Regions from separate parts of the Cupriavidus sp. 2TAF22 genome, predicted to be linked through region 2. Evidence: predicted binding sites of a transcription regulator. Region 2 holds the regulator's gene; the other holds the start of a gene.

The links. The regulator FliA, encoded in region 2, starts transcription of late flagellar genes. The targets are predictions, from matches to a motif close to CTAAAGTTTNNNNNNNNNNNGCCGNTA.
Region 1: the regulator FliA is predicted to act here: its motif matches at 2,625-2,651, upstream of AB4Z48_RS11000 (flagellin N-terminal helical domain-containing protein).

Annotation. Positions count from the first base shown of each region.
Region 1 covers NZ_JBFRFX010000007.1:148,673-154,254, forward strand. Annotated here, with positions in the region: gene fliD (flagellar filament capping protein FliD) at 1-246, opposite strand, end outside; gene AB4Z48_RS10995 (flagellar protein FlaG) at 309-683, opposite strand; gene AB4Z48_RS11000 (flagellin N-terminal helical domain-containing protein) at 801-2,525, opposite strand; gene AB4Z48_RS11005 (RNA chaperone Hfq) at 2,761-3,084, opposite strand; gene AB4Z48_RS11010 (methyl-accepting chemotaxis protein) at 4,039-5,582, shown strand, end outside.
Region 2 covers NZ_JBFRFX010000042.1:68,901-74,482, forward strand. Annotated here, with positions in the region: gene flhA (flagellar biosynthesis protein FlhA) at 1-60, shown strand, start outside; gene flhF (flagellar biosynthesis protein FlhF) at 74-2,512, shown strand; gene AB4Z48_RS33330 (MinD/ParA family ATP-binding protein) at 2,516-3,349, shown strand; gene AB4Z48_RS33335 (RNA polymerase sigma factor FliA) at 3,389-4,105, shown strand; gene AB4Z48_RS33340 (flagellar protein FlhE) at 4,102-4,533, shown strand; gene AB4Z48_RS33345 (flagella synthesis protein FlgN) at 4,765-5,223, opposite strand; gene flgM (flagellar biosynthesis anti-sigma factor FlgM) at 5,270-5,575, opposite strand.

The sequences.
Region 1 (5,582 bases), on a different contig from region 2:
GACACCGGTGTTGCTGGAGGTCGCGGTCGTCCCGTTGAAGAAGCTCGGGTCGGCCAGTTGCTTGGCAGCGGCCTGGAACGCGCCCAGCACGCTCTGCAGCGTGCCGTAGGCCGAAAGCTTGGTCTGGGAACTGGCTTGCTGCGCCTTGATCGCGTTCAGCGGAGCCTGCTCGGCGGTGGTGAGCTGGTCCAGCAGCGAGCTGAGATCCAGGCCTGAGCCTACGCCGAGGTTCGAAATGCTTGTCATGACTGCTTCTCCAGGTATAGCTTGATTGGGTCGGGTCCGGTCTTGTGCTGTCTTGCGCGGTCTTACGCGGTCTGATGCACGAACAGACCCTGCAATTGCTGCATGGCGTTCGCGATCTTGATGACTTCCTCGGTCGGGATCTGGCGGATCACCTCGCCGCTGGTCTTGTCCACCACCTTCGTGATGATGCGGTGCGAATCGCTATCGATCTCGAACTCTACGCTGACCGATGCCATGCGCAGGACCTGGGTCAGCCGCTTGACGGCTGCATCCAGTCCGCCCGGTTGTTCCTGCGGCGTGCTCGCCGGCGAATCCTCGCTGCCGGCAGTGGCGGCAATGCCGGCCTCTGCGCGCATCGTTTCCCCGCCCGACGCCATGCTGGCCGGCATGGCGGGAATGGCGGGGATGCCGGACGGGATCGGGAAGGATTCGGCCATGTCGGTTCGGAAGTCGGAGGTTGGAATGCTTTCCCAGGGCCGCGGCCCTGGGGAAACACTCGAGGCCCGTTATGCCAAAGCCGGCACGAATGCCGGCTTCAGCGAAGCAGTTACGAATTAACGCAGCAGCGACAGCACGCCTTGGGTCGACTGGTTAGCCTGCGCCAGCACCGAGGTACCAGCTTGTTGCAGGATGTTCGCGCGGGTCATGTTCGACACTTCCGTTGCGTAGTCCGCATCTTGAATGCGCGAGCGCGACGACGACAGGTTCGTCACGGTCGTGCCCAGGTTCGAGATGACGGAGTCCAGGCGGTTCTGTACTGCACCCAGCGAGCTGCGCAGGTTGTCGACGGTCTGCAGCGCCTTGTCCAGCACGGCCAGCGGATCGGTCGTGCCCGAACCCGACGACGAGGTCGTGCTCGTGGTGAATGCGTTGGTCGCTGCGTCGATGTAGGCGGCGCCGCCGATCTTCGCGTTGATGTCCGGATCCGTTGCGGCGGCCGGGCTGGCGCTGTTGTCTGCCACGGTGACGGCACCGGTGGTGGTGTCGACAGCGTAGTTGGTGGTGAAGCTGGCCGTCGTGGTCAGGTTGCCCTTTGCATCAACGTAGCTCGAGGTCGCGCCGTTGGCGCCGTCTGCCTTGCCGGTAGCGCCGTCAAGCTTGATCGTGGACGTCAGGCCGCTGGTCTTGCCCAGGGTGACGGTGGTCGCGTTGCCCGAGCCGCCTGCCAGCACTGCAGCTGCCACGTCGTTCTTGCTGGCTGCTGCGTTGTTGGTGACATTGCCACCAGCAGCGGAGGTGTAGGTGGTGCCGTTGACTTGCACGCTTGCGACACCAGCGGCAGCCGAGCCGGCGTTGGTGAACACGCCACCCAGCGTTGCTTGCGACAGGCCGCCAGTGTTGTTGGTGGTGAGGTTGCCGGCGCCGTCGTCGTACAGGGTGGTGACGCCGTCAGCGGCGGTCAGCTTGCCTGCGCTGTCGACCTTGAACTGGACCGATGCGCCGCTGGCGTTGGTGTACGTGCCGGCTGCCTGGCCGAATGCCGGCAGGTTGGAGCTCGACAGCGAGGCTGCCGAAGCAGCGGTGGTCACCTTGTACGAGAAKTTGCCGGTGCTCGAGTTGTAGGTGTAGGTGTTGCCGCCAGCCACAGCAACCGTGTCGCCGTCTTGCAGCTTGGCCAGGACCTGGTCGGTCGAGGCGAAGGTGTTCTTGGTCGTGACTTGGTACAGGCTCGAGCTGATCTTCGTGGCGGTACCGGCGGTCACTGCGTTGCTCAGGTCGGTAACCGTAGCAGCCTTGTTCGGGGTGCTGGTCACGCTGAAGCTGTCCAGGCCCAGGGTCTTCGAGCTGATTTCCGACAGGTTGACCGAGATGGTCTGGCCGTCGTTCGCGCCAACCTGGATGTTCAGGGCCTTTGCCGACGAGGACAGGACCTTGACGCCGTTGAAGTCGGTTTGTTGCGAAGTACGGTCGATTTCAGCCAGGCGCTGCGTAATTTCATCCTGGATCGACTTCAGGTCGGAGGCGGAGTTCGAACCGTTGGCGGCCTGAACGGCCAGCGTGCGGATACGTTGCAGGTTGTTGTTGACTTCGGTCAGCGCGCCTTCCGTCGTTTGCGCCATCGAGATACCGTCGTTGGCATTGCGCTGCGCTACGGTCAGGCCGTTGATGTTGGCGGTGAAGCGGTTGGCGATGGCCTGGCCGGCGGCATCGTCCTTGGCGCTGTTGATGCGCAGACCCGACGACAGGCGCTGAATCGCGGTGTTCAGTTGCGATTGCGAAGCGTTGAGGTTGTTCTGAGTCATCAGAGACAACGAATTGGTATTGATGATCGACGACATGGTACGACTCCTAGTTGCAGTGATTTACACAGTCCGGCGGCTGCCGTGTAACGTTGGCTGACTGCGTTGCAGTGCGTGTAGTGCCTCCGTTGCTAGGGTTATCGACCAGCGTCGGAAAAGGTTTAGTGTGATCTTGCGGTCGTGCCCTGAAGTTTCTTTGCGCGCTCCGGCTGGCGCGGCGGGGCGCGTGGCCGGGGCCCTGGCGGCGCCACGCCTGGTCATCCTCGCCATATCTCTAGCGCCGCTTGCGCGTGCGGGGCGTATACAGGCTGACGAACTCCGGCGAGCTTTCCGCGCCCGGCACGCTGGCCATGGCTTCCGGTGCGTGGGCGGGCGTAATGACCGCGATGGCGTGCTTGTAGACGACCTGGGGCACCGGATCGTCCGGCGATTCGGCCAGCAGCACCATATAGTTGTCGGCGGCGACGATCACGCCATGCAGGCGGATGCCGCTGGACAGGTGCACGATGACCGGCTTGCGGCTCGCACGGTGGGTGGACAGTTGCTGGTGCTGCAGCTTCCGGCTAGGGCGGTCCACCCTGGTTTCCTTCTTGTTCACAACTTCTCCGGAAGAGCCCGCGCGGGTTCTGGCGGCTGGCAGGGATTCGATAACCAGGCGTGGGCAACTGAGGTATGACGCACTGCTGAGCGCGGGCTGCGGCCCGGCCTGGGCGGAACTGGGGATGAAACATCCGCTCTCGATGCTGGCCGGGGGGGCGGGGTGCATGGATCGCGGCCAGCCGCGGTATGTGCGCGGGAGGGGGGTCCAATACCGCCTCGCAATCGGTGGCGAGCGGCGCCGCCAGAAGAGAAGGGGAATACTTCAGGGGCGAGAGTAACAAAATTTTACAAATATGGACGGTTGGGGGGCGCGCCTAGCCTAGAGGTTTACCTCTAAAAAACCGATTGCATCACAATAGGTGAATATATGTCCATGTTCACTTGTGGGGCAAATCCCAACGCCGGCCAGGCCCGCAACCCCTGTGCAGCATGGGGTTGCTGGCGATGACACGGCCCTGGCCTGCTTGCTGAAGCATCCGGTGCCACCCATGCGCCACAAGGAGTGGCAGAGCAGGCACTTTTTCCTATCCGAGATATCCCTGATAGAAATTGGATTTACACCTCATGTAAGCAGGTTTATATTCGCTACTGAACCTTTCGGTTCCTAGCAGTCCTGGAAAGCCTACGAGCACCCCGCGCGTGGGCTTCTTTTTTTGTGCGCCCACTTTTCTTGTCTGGCATGCCGCCGGGCACGAGGCCCGATGGCAGCACATCGAAGTGCCTGCCGCCATTAGACGACAGGACGCACGCTGCCAATTCCCTGAATTGCCGGTCTTTCTCCCCCTATATCTCCGCGTATCTTCGCGTTTTTCGCTTTCTTCGCGCAAAACGCGCAAATGTACTCAAGCTTGTCTGGTCCCCTGCCGTTAAGCCCGCGATGCGGCGTCGATCCGGAAGCCTGTCTGGAGCGAGTGCGCCGCGCGCGATGAAAAAGCAAAAAGGAGCCGGGAAGATGCGTTGGTTGCGAAACTTTGGCATTGGGGCGCGCCTGACGGTGGCGTTTTCGGTGGTGACGCTGACGTTGGTGGCGGTGGCTGTCGTGGGCGTGGTGTCCCTGCGCACCATGAACGAATCGATGCACGTGACGGTGGAAGGGCGGCTGTTCAAGGTCATGGATATCGAGCGCGTCAAACAGGACGCGCTATGGATCGGTATCCTCGTGCGCGACGCCACCTTGAACGAGGACCCGGTCGCGGTGCGGCGCAACGCGGAGAAGATCGGCGCGCTGCGCCAGGATATGGGTTCCACGCTGGACGAACTCGGCAAATGGCTCGCCAAGTCCGCCAGGCCGGAGATCCGGGAAACCTACCGCCGCCTGACCGAAGCGCGCGAGGCGTATAACGGCCAGCTCGACATGGTGCTGCGCCAGCTGCAGGGCGGCGAATTCGACGGCGCGCGCAGCGCGCTGGTGGCGACGCTGCCGGCGGCCCAGGCGCCCTATTTCGACAAGCTCACTGAACTTGCCGAGGGCGGGCGCAAGGTGGCGATCGTCGCCGTGGACGAATCGGAAGCCAGCTACGAGATGGCGCGTGACGTGCTGGTCGGGCTGGCTGCCGCCGCGGTGGCGCTGGCCATCGCGCTCGGTATCGGCATCACGCGTTCGATCACGGGGCCGGCGCGCCAGGCGCTCGAAGCCGCCCAGGCGCTGGCGCAGGGCAACCTGACCTACAGCATCAAGGCGCACAGCAATGACGAGATGGGCCGCATGCTGGGGGCGCTCGAACGCGCCTTCGGTCAACTGGCGGCGCTGGTCCACGGCATCCAGGGCGCTTCGCGCTCGATCGACGGCGCGACACGCGAAATCGCCAGCGGCAACACCGACCTGTCCCAGCGCACGGAGGAGCAGGCGGCTTCCCTGGAGCAGACCGCCGCATCGATGGAGCAGCTGACCTCCACGGTCAGGCAGAACGCCGCCAATGCGCGCCATGCCAACGAACTGGCGGTGAGCGCTTCCGGCGTGGCCACCGAAGGCGGGCGCGCGGTGCGCGGCGTGGTGGAAACCATGCAGAGCATCTCGCAATCGTCGGGCAAGGTGGCCGAGATCGTCGGCGTGATCGAGGGCATTGCCTTCCAGACCAATATCCTGGCGCTCAACGCGGCGGTGGAAGCGGCCCGCGCCGGCGAGCAGGGCCGTGGCTTCAGCGTGGTGGCTGCCGAGGTGCGCAGCCTGGCGCAGCGTTCCGCGTCGGCAGCCAAGGAGATCGGCCAGCTGATCAACGGCTCGGTGGGGCAGGTGGCCCATGGCGCCAGGCAGGTGGAAGATGCGGGCCGCACCATGGACGATATCGTCGGCGCGGTCAAGCGCGTGACCGACATCATGGGCGAGATCGCCGCGGCGAGCGAGGAACAGTCTTCCGGCATCGAACAGGTCAACCGCGCCGTCAGCCAGATGGAGAGCGTGACGCAGCAGAATGCCGCCCTGGTGGAGCAGGCCGCCGCTGCCGCCGAGAGCCTGCAGCAGCAGGCCGCCGGCCTGGTGGGTGAAGTGTCGCGCTT
Region 2 (5,582 bases):
GCCGAGGTGCCGGACAACCGAAATATCAGGATCACCGCCATGATCGGCGGCGCAGCGTGAGGGATGACGCAAGATGAGCGTAGCTAAATTCGTGGCGGCCAATGGCCGCGAGGCCCTGCGCCAGGTGCGCGAGGCGATGGGCCCGGACGCCGTGGTGCTGTCCAACCGCACCGTCGAGGGTGGTGTGGAGATCGTCGCCATGCGCGACACCGATCTCGGCGCCATTTCCAGCAGCGCGCCGGTGTTCACGCCGCCGCCCGCCACGGTGGCGGTCGACGGTGCCCTGGGCGACCTGCGCGGGGAACTGCAGACCATGCGCGCCATGATGGAGCGGCAGTTCGCGGGAGTAGGCACTCACAGCCTGCCTGCCGCAGGCGGCGATCCGCTGCGCGATTCCCTGTTCAACTGGCTGGTCACCGCCGGATTTTCCGGCCAGCTCGCGCGTTCGCTGCTGGGCCACCTGCCGCTCGGCCACGACCGGCCCGCCGCCATGACCTGGATCCGCCAGGAGCTGGCGCGCAAGGTGCCGGTGCTGGGCGACGAAGACGCGCTGTTCGCGCAAGGCGGCGTGCTGGCCCTGATCGGCCCCACCGGGGTGGGCAAGACCACCACCACCGCCAAGCTGGCCGCGCGCTTCGTGCTCAAGCACGGCCCGGAACGGCTGGCGTTGCTGACCACCGACACCTTCCGTATCGGCGCGCATGAACAACTGCGCATCTATGGCGACATCCTCGGCGTGCCCGTGCACGCGGTCAAGGACGCGGCCGACCTGCGCTTCGCGCTGGCCGCGCTCACCGAGAAGCACCTGGTGATCATCGACACCGTCGGCATGAGCCAGCGCGACCGCAACCTGTCCGAGCAGATCGCCATGCTGGCCGGCGTGCAGGCGCCGGTGCAGCGCATCCTGCTGCTCAACGGCGCCAGCCACGGCGACACGCTCAACGAGGTGGTGCACGCCTACCGCCACGATGCCACGCCCGGCGGCGGCATCGACGGCTGCATCGTCAGCAAGCTCGACGAAGCCACGCACCTCGGCTCCGTGCTCGACGTGGTGATCCGCCACCGCCTGCCGGTGTACTACGCCTCCATCGGCCAGCGCGTGCCCGAACACCTGGAGCTGGCCAGCGGCGCCGCCCTGGTCGAGCGCGCTTTCCAGACCCCGCGCCGCGGCTCCGTCTTTGCCGATGCCGATGCCGTGCGCCGCGTCATGCCGGGGCAGGATGACAACGATGGCGCCCGCGCCGCGGGTGCTTCGGCCACCGCCGGCGCCGAGGGCATGCTGCGCTCGCTGACCGACAGCGCCAACGCGGTCAGCGACTGCGTGGACCAGCTCGACGCGGGCAACTTCGGCTTCGACCTGGTACGCACCCTGTGGCAGCAGCGCGCGGACAGCGCACCGTCGGCGCGCCAGATGGCGCAACACGTGCGCGAGGCCGCCTGCCGCGATCTCGCCCGCCAGTGCGACCGCTTCGTGCTCGCGCTGAGCGCCACCGTGGCCGCGCCCGCGGCCGGCCGCCGCGCGCCGCGCCCGTGGCAGCATACGCTGTGGCTGGCCGACCGCGACGGCCTGCCGCTGGCTGCCGCCGCGGCGCCGGGCGGGCGTACCGCCCCAGCGCTGCAGGCAAGCCAGGGCGGCTGGGAAACCGACGCCGCCAACCTGGGCGCCGCCATCGCCGCCGCGCGTACCGTGGTCAATGTGCTGGACACCATGCCGGCCGCGGCCACGCTGGCGCGCTGGCAGCAGGCAGGTGAGCGCTGGCTGACCACCACCCGCAAGACCACGCGCGTCGCCAGCAACGGCGTTGCGCTGAAGGTCGATGCGCTGGCCGAGACGCTGACGTTCCATGCCTTCGAAGAGATTGAGTACCGCGGCCGCGATGCCGTGCAGTGGATCGCGCAAGCGCCGGTGCGCGTGCTCGAAAGCCAGGTGCGCGGCACGCGCGGCAGCGAGGGCGGCACCGAGGCCGGCCTGCTGGTATCGCGCCTGGTCGACCGTGAAAACGGCCAGACACTGGCCGTGCAATACCTGCTGTGCGAGCCCGCACTGCTGGCCGAGGGCGCGCAACTGGCGCGCTGGGCACGCTGGGCCGAAGCCGGCGAGGCGCACCTGCGCACACTGCGCCATGCGCTCGACCATCTCGGCCAGGGCGAACGCCAGGACGGCGCCAACGATGCCGCGCAGGCGGAAAACCAGGCATGCGCGCGCCTGCTGGCACTGCAGATGGCCGTGGCCGCGCTGCGCCTGGAGCAGGCCGGCGACACGGAAGCCGCGGCCTTCCTGGCGCGCCTGTCCGCGCGCGCGCCGGCGCGCCAGACCCCGAATGCTGCCGTGCTGGTCGAAGGCATGGGCCGCCTGCTGGCGCTGCTGGACGTGCTGGAGAACTACCCCGCGCGCAATGGCCGTGCCGCACCTGCTGTGCCGACCGTACCGGCCGCGCCCGCCACCGAGCCCGACGGCTTCGTCGATGGTGGCCGGATGTTCAAGGCGCTGGCGCAGGTGCAGGGAGAGTAGAACGTGAATTCACTTGCCCTGGACCAGGCCGAAAGCCTGCGGCGCATGCTGGCGCCGCGTGCCACGCGCCGCATCGCGGTGGTCGCGAGCGATGCGGGCGCCGGTGCCACCACGGTGGCGCTCGGGCTGGCCAATGCGCTCGCCATGCAGGGTGAACGCGTGCTGCTGATCGACGAAGACCGCATTGGCGCGCGCGCCACCCGCCTGGCCGGCGCGGCGCCCGAGGGCACGCTGGCCGCCGTGCTGGGCGGTGCGCTCACGCTGGAGGCAGCGCTGGGGCAACGTCCCGCGGGCACCATCGGCGTGCTGCCCGGCAGCCCGCAGGCCACGGGCGACCTGGGCCTGTTCAATGGCTACCGCACCGTGCTCAGCGATGCCCGCAGCGATGCCGAGGGCGCCCTGTCGCAGGTGGCCGGCATGGCGCACAACGTGGTGGTGGTGCTGCGTGCCGAGCCGGCATCGATCAAGGCCGCCTATGCCTGCATCAAGCAGCTGAACCACCTCTACGCCTGCCGCCGTTTCCACCTGGTCGTCAATGCCGCCGCCAGCGACGCCGCCGCCAGCGCCGTGCTCGGCAATCTTGCGCGCACCGCCAGCCAGTATCTCGGCGTGGACGCGAGTCCTGCCGGCAGCCTGCCGCACGATCCGCTGGTCGAGCGCAGCACGGCGCTTGGCCGCTGCGTGGTCGAAGCGTATCCGGCGGCGCCGGCCACTGCCGCCCTGCGCCGTCTTGCCGTCGGCATCGCCGGCTGGCCGCTTCCCATGCCTTCACCAGCCGTAGCCCGTTCAACCCCTCCGGCCGCGCCGCTGGCGCCGCCGGCCACGGCCCTGGCCTGAGCGCCGGGCCTGCCAGCTAGGACTCACGAGAATTCCACCATGTATACGATTCAGGGAAAGCTCGAACAGACTGACACCGTGACCGCGCATGCGTCGCTGGTGCGTCGCATCGCCTTGCAACTCGCGGCCAAGCTGCCGGCCAGCGTGCAGCTCGATGACCTCATCCAGGCTGGCATGATCGGCCTGCTCGACGCCGCCAAGCGTTACGAGGATACGCACGGTGCGCGTTTCGAGACCTATGCCAGCCAGCGCATCCGCGGCGCCATGCTCGACGAGGTGCGCGCCAACGACTGGCAATCGCGCAGCCTGCGCCAGTTCACCCGGCGCATCGAGCGTACCGTGCGCGGCCTCGAGCAGACGCTCGGCCGGGCGCCGCTGGACTCCGAGGTGGCGCAGGAGCTCGAGTTGCCACTCGACGAATACCAGACCTTGCTCAACGAGGTCTATGGCTGCCAGCTGCTGCACTACGAAGACTTCGAACGCTCCGGCGAAGAAGACTTCCTGGATCGCCACCTGAGCGTCAGCGACGACGGCAATCCGCTCACCGTGCTGATGGAGAGCGGCATGCGCGAAGCGCTGATACGCGCCATCGAGCGACTGCCCGAGCGGGAAAAGCTGGTGCTGTCGCTGTGCTACGACCAGGAGCTGAACCTGCGTGAGATCGGCGCCGTGCTCGAGGTGACGGAGTCGCGCGTCTGCCAGATCCGCAGCCAGGCCATCACGCGCCTGCGTTCGCAGCTGCGCGGGCTGCTATGAAAGCCAGGTCCCGCCGTATCGCCGTGGCGGCCATTGCCGCATGCTGCAGCCACGGCTGGGCCGCGCCGGCAGGACCTACCCTGCATTCGTGGTCGGCTTCCGTGAGTGGCCCCGCCTTGTATGGCAAGGGCCTGCGCACCATGTCCGCACCCATCACCCCGACCGGGTATCTGCCGCAGGCCGAGGGCGCCATCACCACCGTGCGGTGGCGCTACAGCTTTACCCGCACGCCGCCGCTCGATCTGCAGGCCTATCTCTGCAATGCGCAGCGCTGCGTGTTGCTGCCGGGGGCGGAGGGACTCACCGATGCCTTCAGCGGGGATGACGCAGGCAGGGGATTCGTGTTTGCGTTCCAGGTACCGGGGAAGGGCGCGCTGACGCCCGTCCTGCAGGGACAGTCGGGACAAGTGGTGGTGGGGTACAGGTAAGACCGCAGGTGCATGGATTCGGCGGCCCGGGCCTTTCCGCCCGGGCGCCGCTTCCCAAGCCCCCGCAGCCGCTCAAGCTTCAACCCTCAAGCCGCCGGCTCCGCCACCGCGCCCGAACAAAAAAAGCGGCTTCGCCTTCCCTGCCGGGAGCGAAGCCGCTTTTTTTGTTCGTTCGGTCTTTCCTGCATTTCGCCGCGGGCTTGCGAAAGCCCGTGGCGACAAGACACCGGTTCAGCCCGCCGCCAGGCTGACGCCTTGCGGACCTTGCTGGGTTCGCCCGTCCTTGCCGTACAACGTGCCCGTCTCGCCCCGGTGGCGCAGCGCCAGAATGGCTTCCTGCGTGAACTCCAGATGCGCATCCACCACGGCCGCATTGACGGCGTTGGCATCGCGCGCCATGCGCGCGGCGAACAGCAGGTCGCGCCATGCGGTCTCGACGGCAGGCACGATCTCGCGCCCGAACAGCTGGCCGCCCGCACCGAGGCGAATCCCCATGGCACCCATCTGCGCCTCGCGCGTGCGCGTCAGCGTCTGCAGCGAGCCGGCCAGTTCGACCTTGCGATCCAGCAGGCCGACCAGCGCCTGGTAGTCGCCCGCCTTGATCATGGCGCGCTCTTCGCCCAGCACGGCGGCGAATTCCTTGGAGAGCTCGGTTTCCCGGGCGAGGTTCTGGATCAGGGACTGGCTCATGGCTTGCCTAAGTGTCGTGGGTTGGCTTTGCCGCCGGTGTCGAGCGTCAGGCGCCGCCGTTGAGTTCGCGCAGCGACGCCAGCAGACCGTCTGCGATCTTGCTGGGGTCGATCTTGATGCGTCCTTCGGCGATGGCCTGGCGGATTTCGTCCACCTTGGCGGTATCGATGTCGTCGTCTTGGTCTTCCACCAGGCGCGCGCCGATTTCGCGCACCTGGGCGCCCAGCGGGCTGACGCGCACGCCGGGGGTTTCCGGGGCGGCGGCCGGGCCGGCGGGGGTGCCTGCCACGCTGCGCGTTGCACCGTCGCCGGCGTCGCCCGGCCTCGAGGAGGTGGTCTGATTGATCTTCACGGTGATT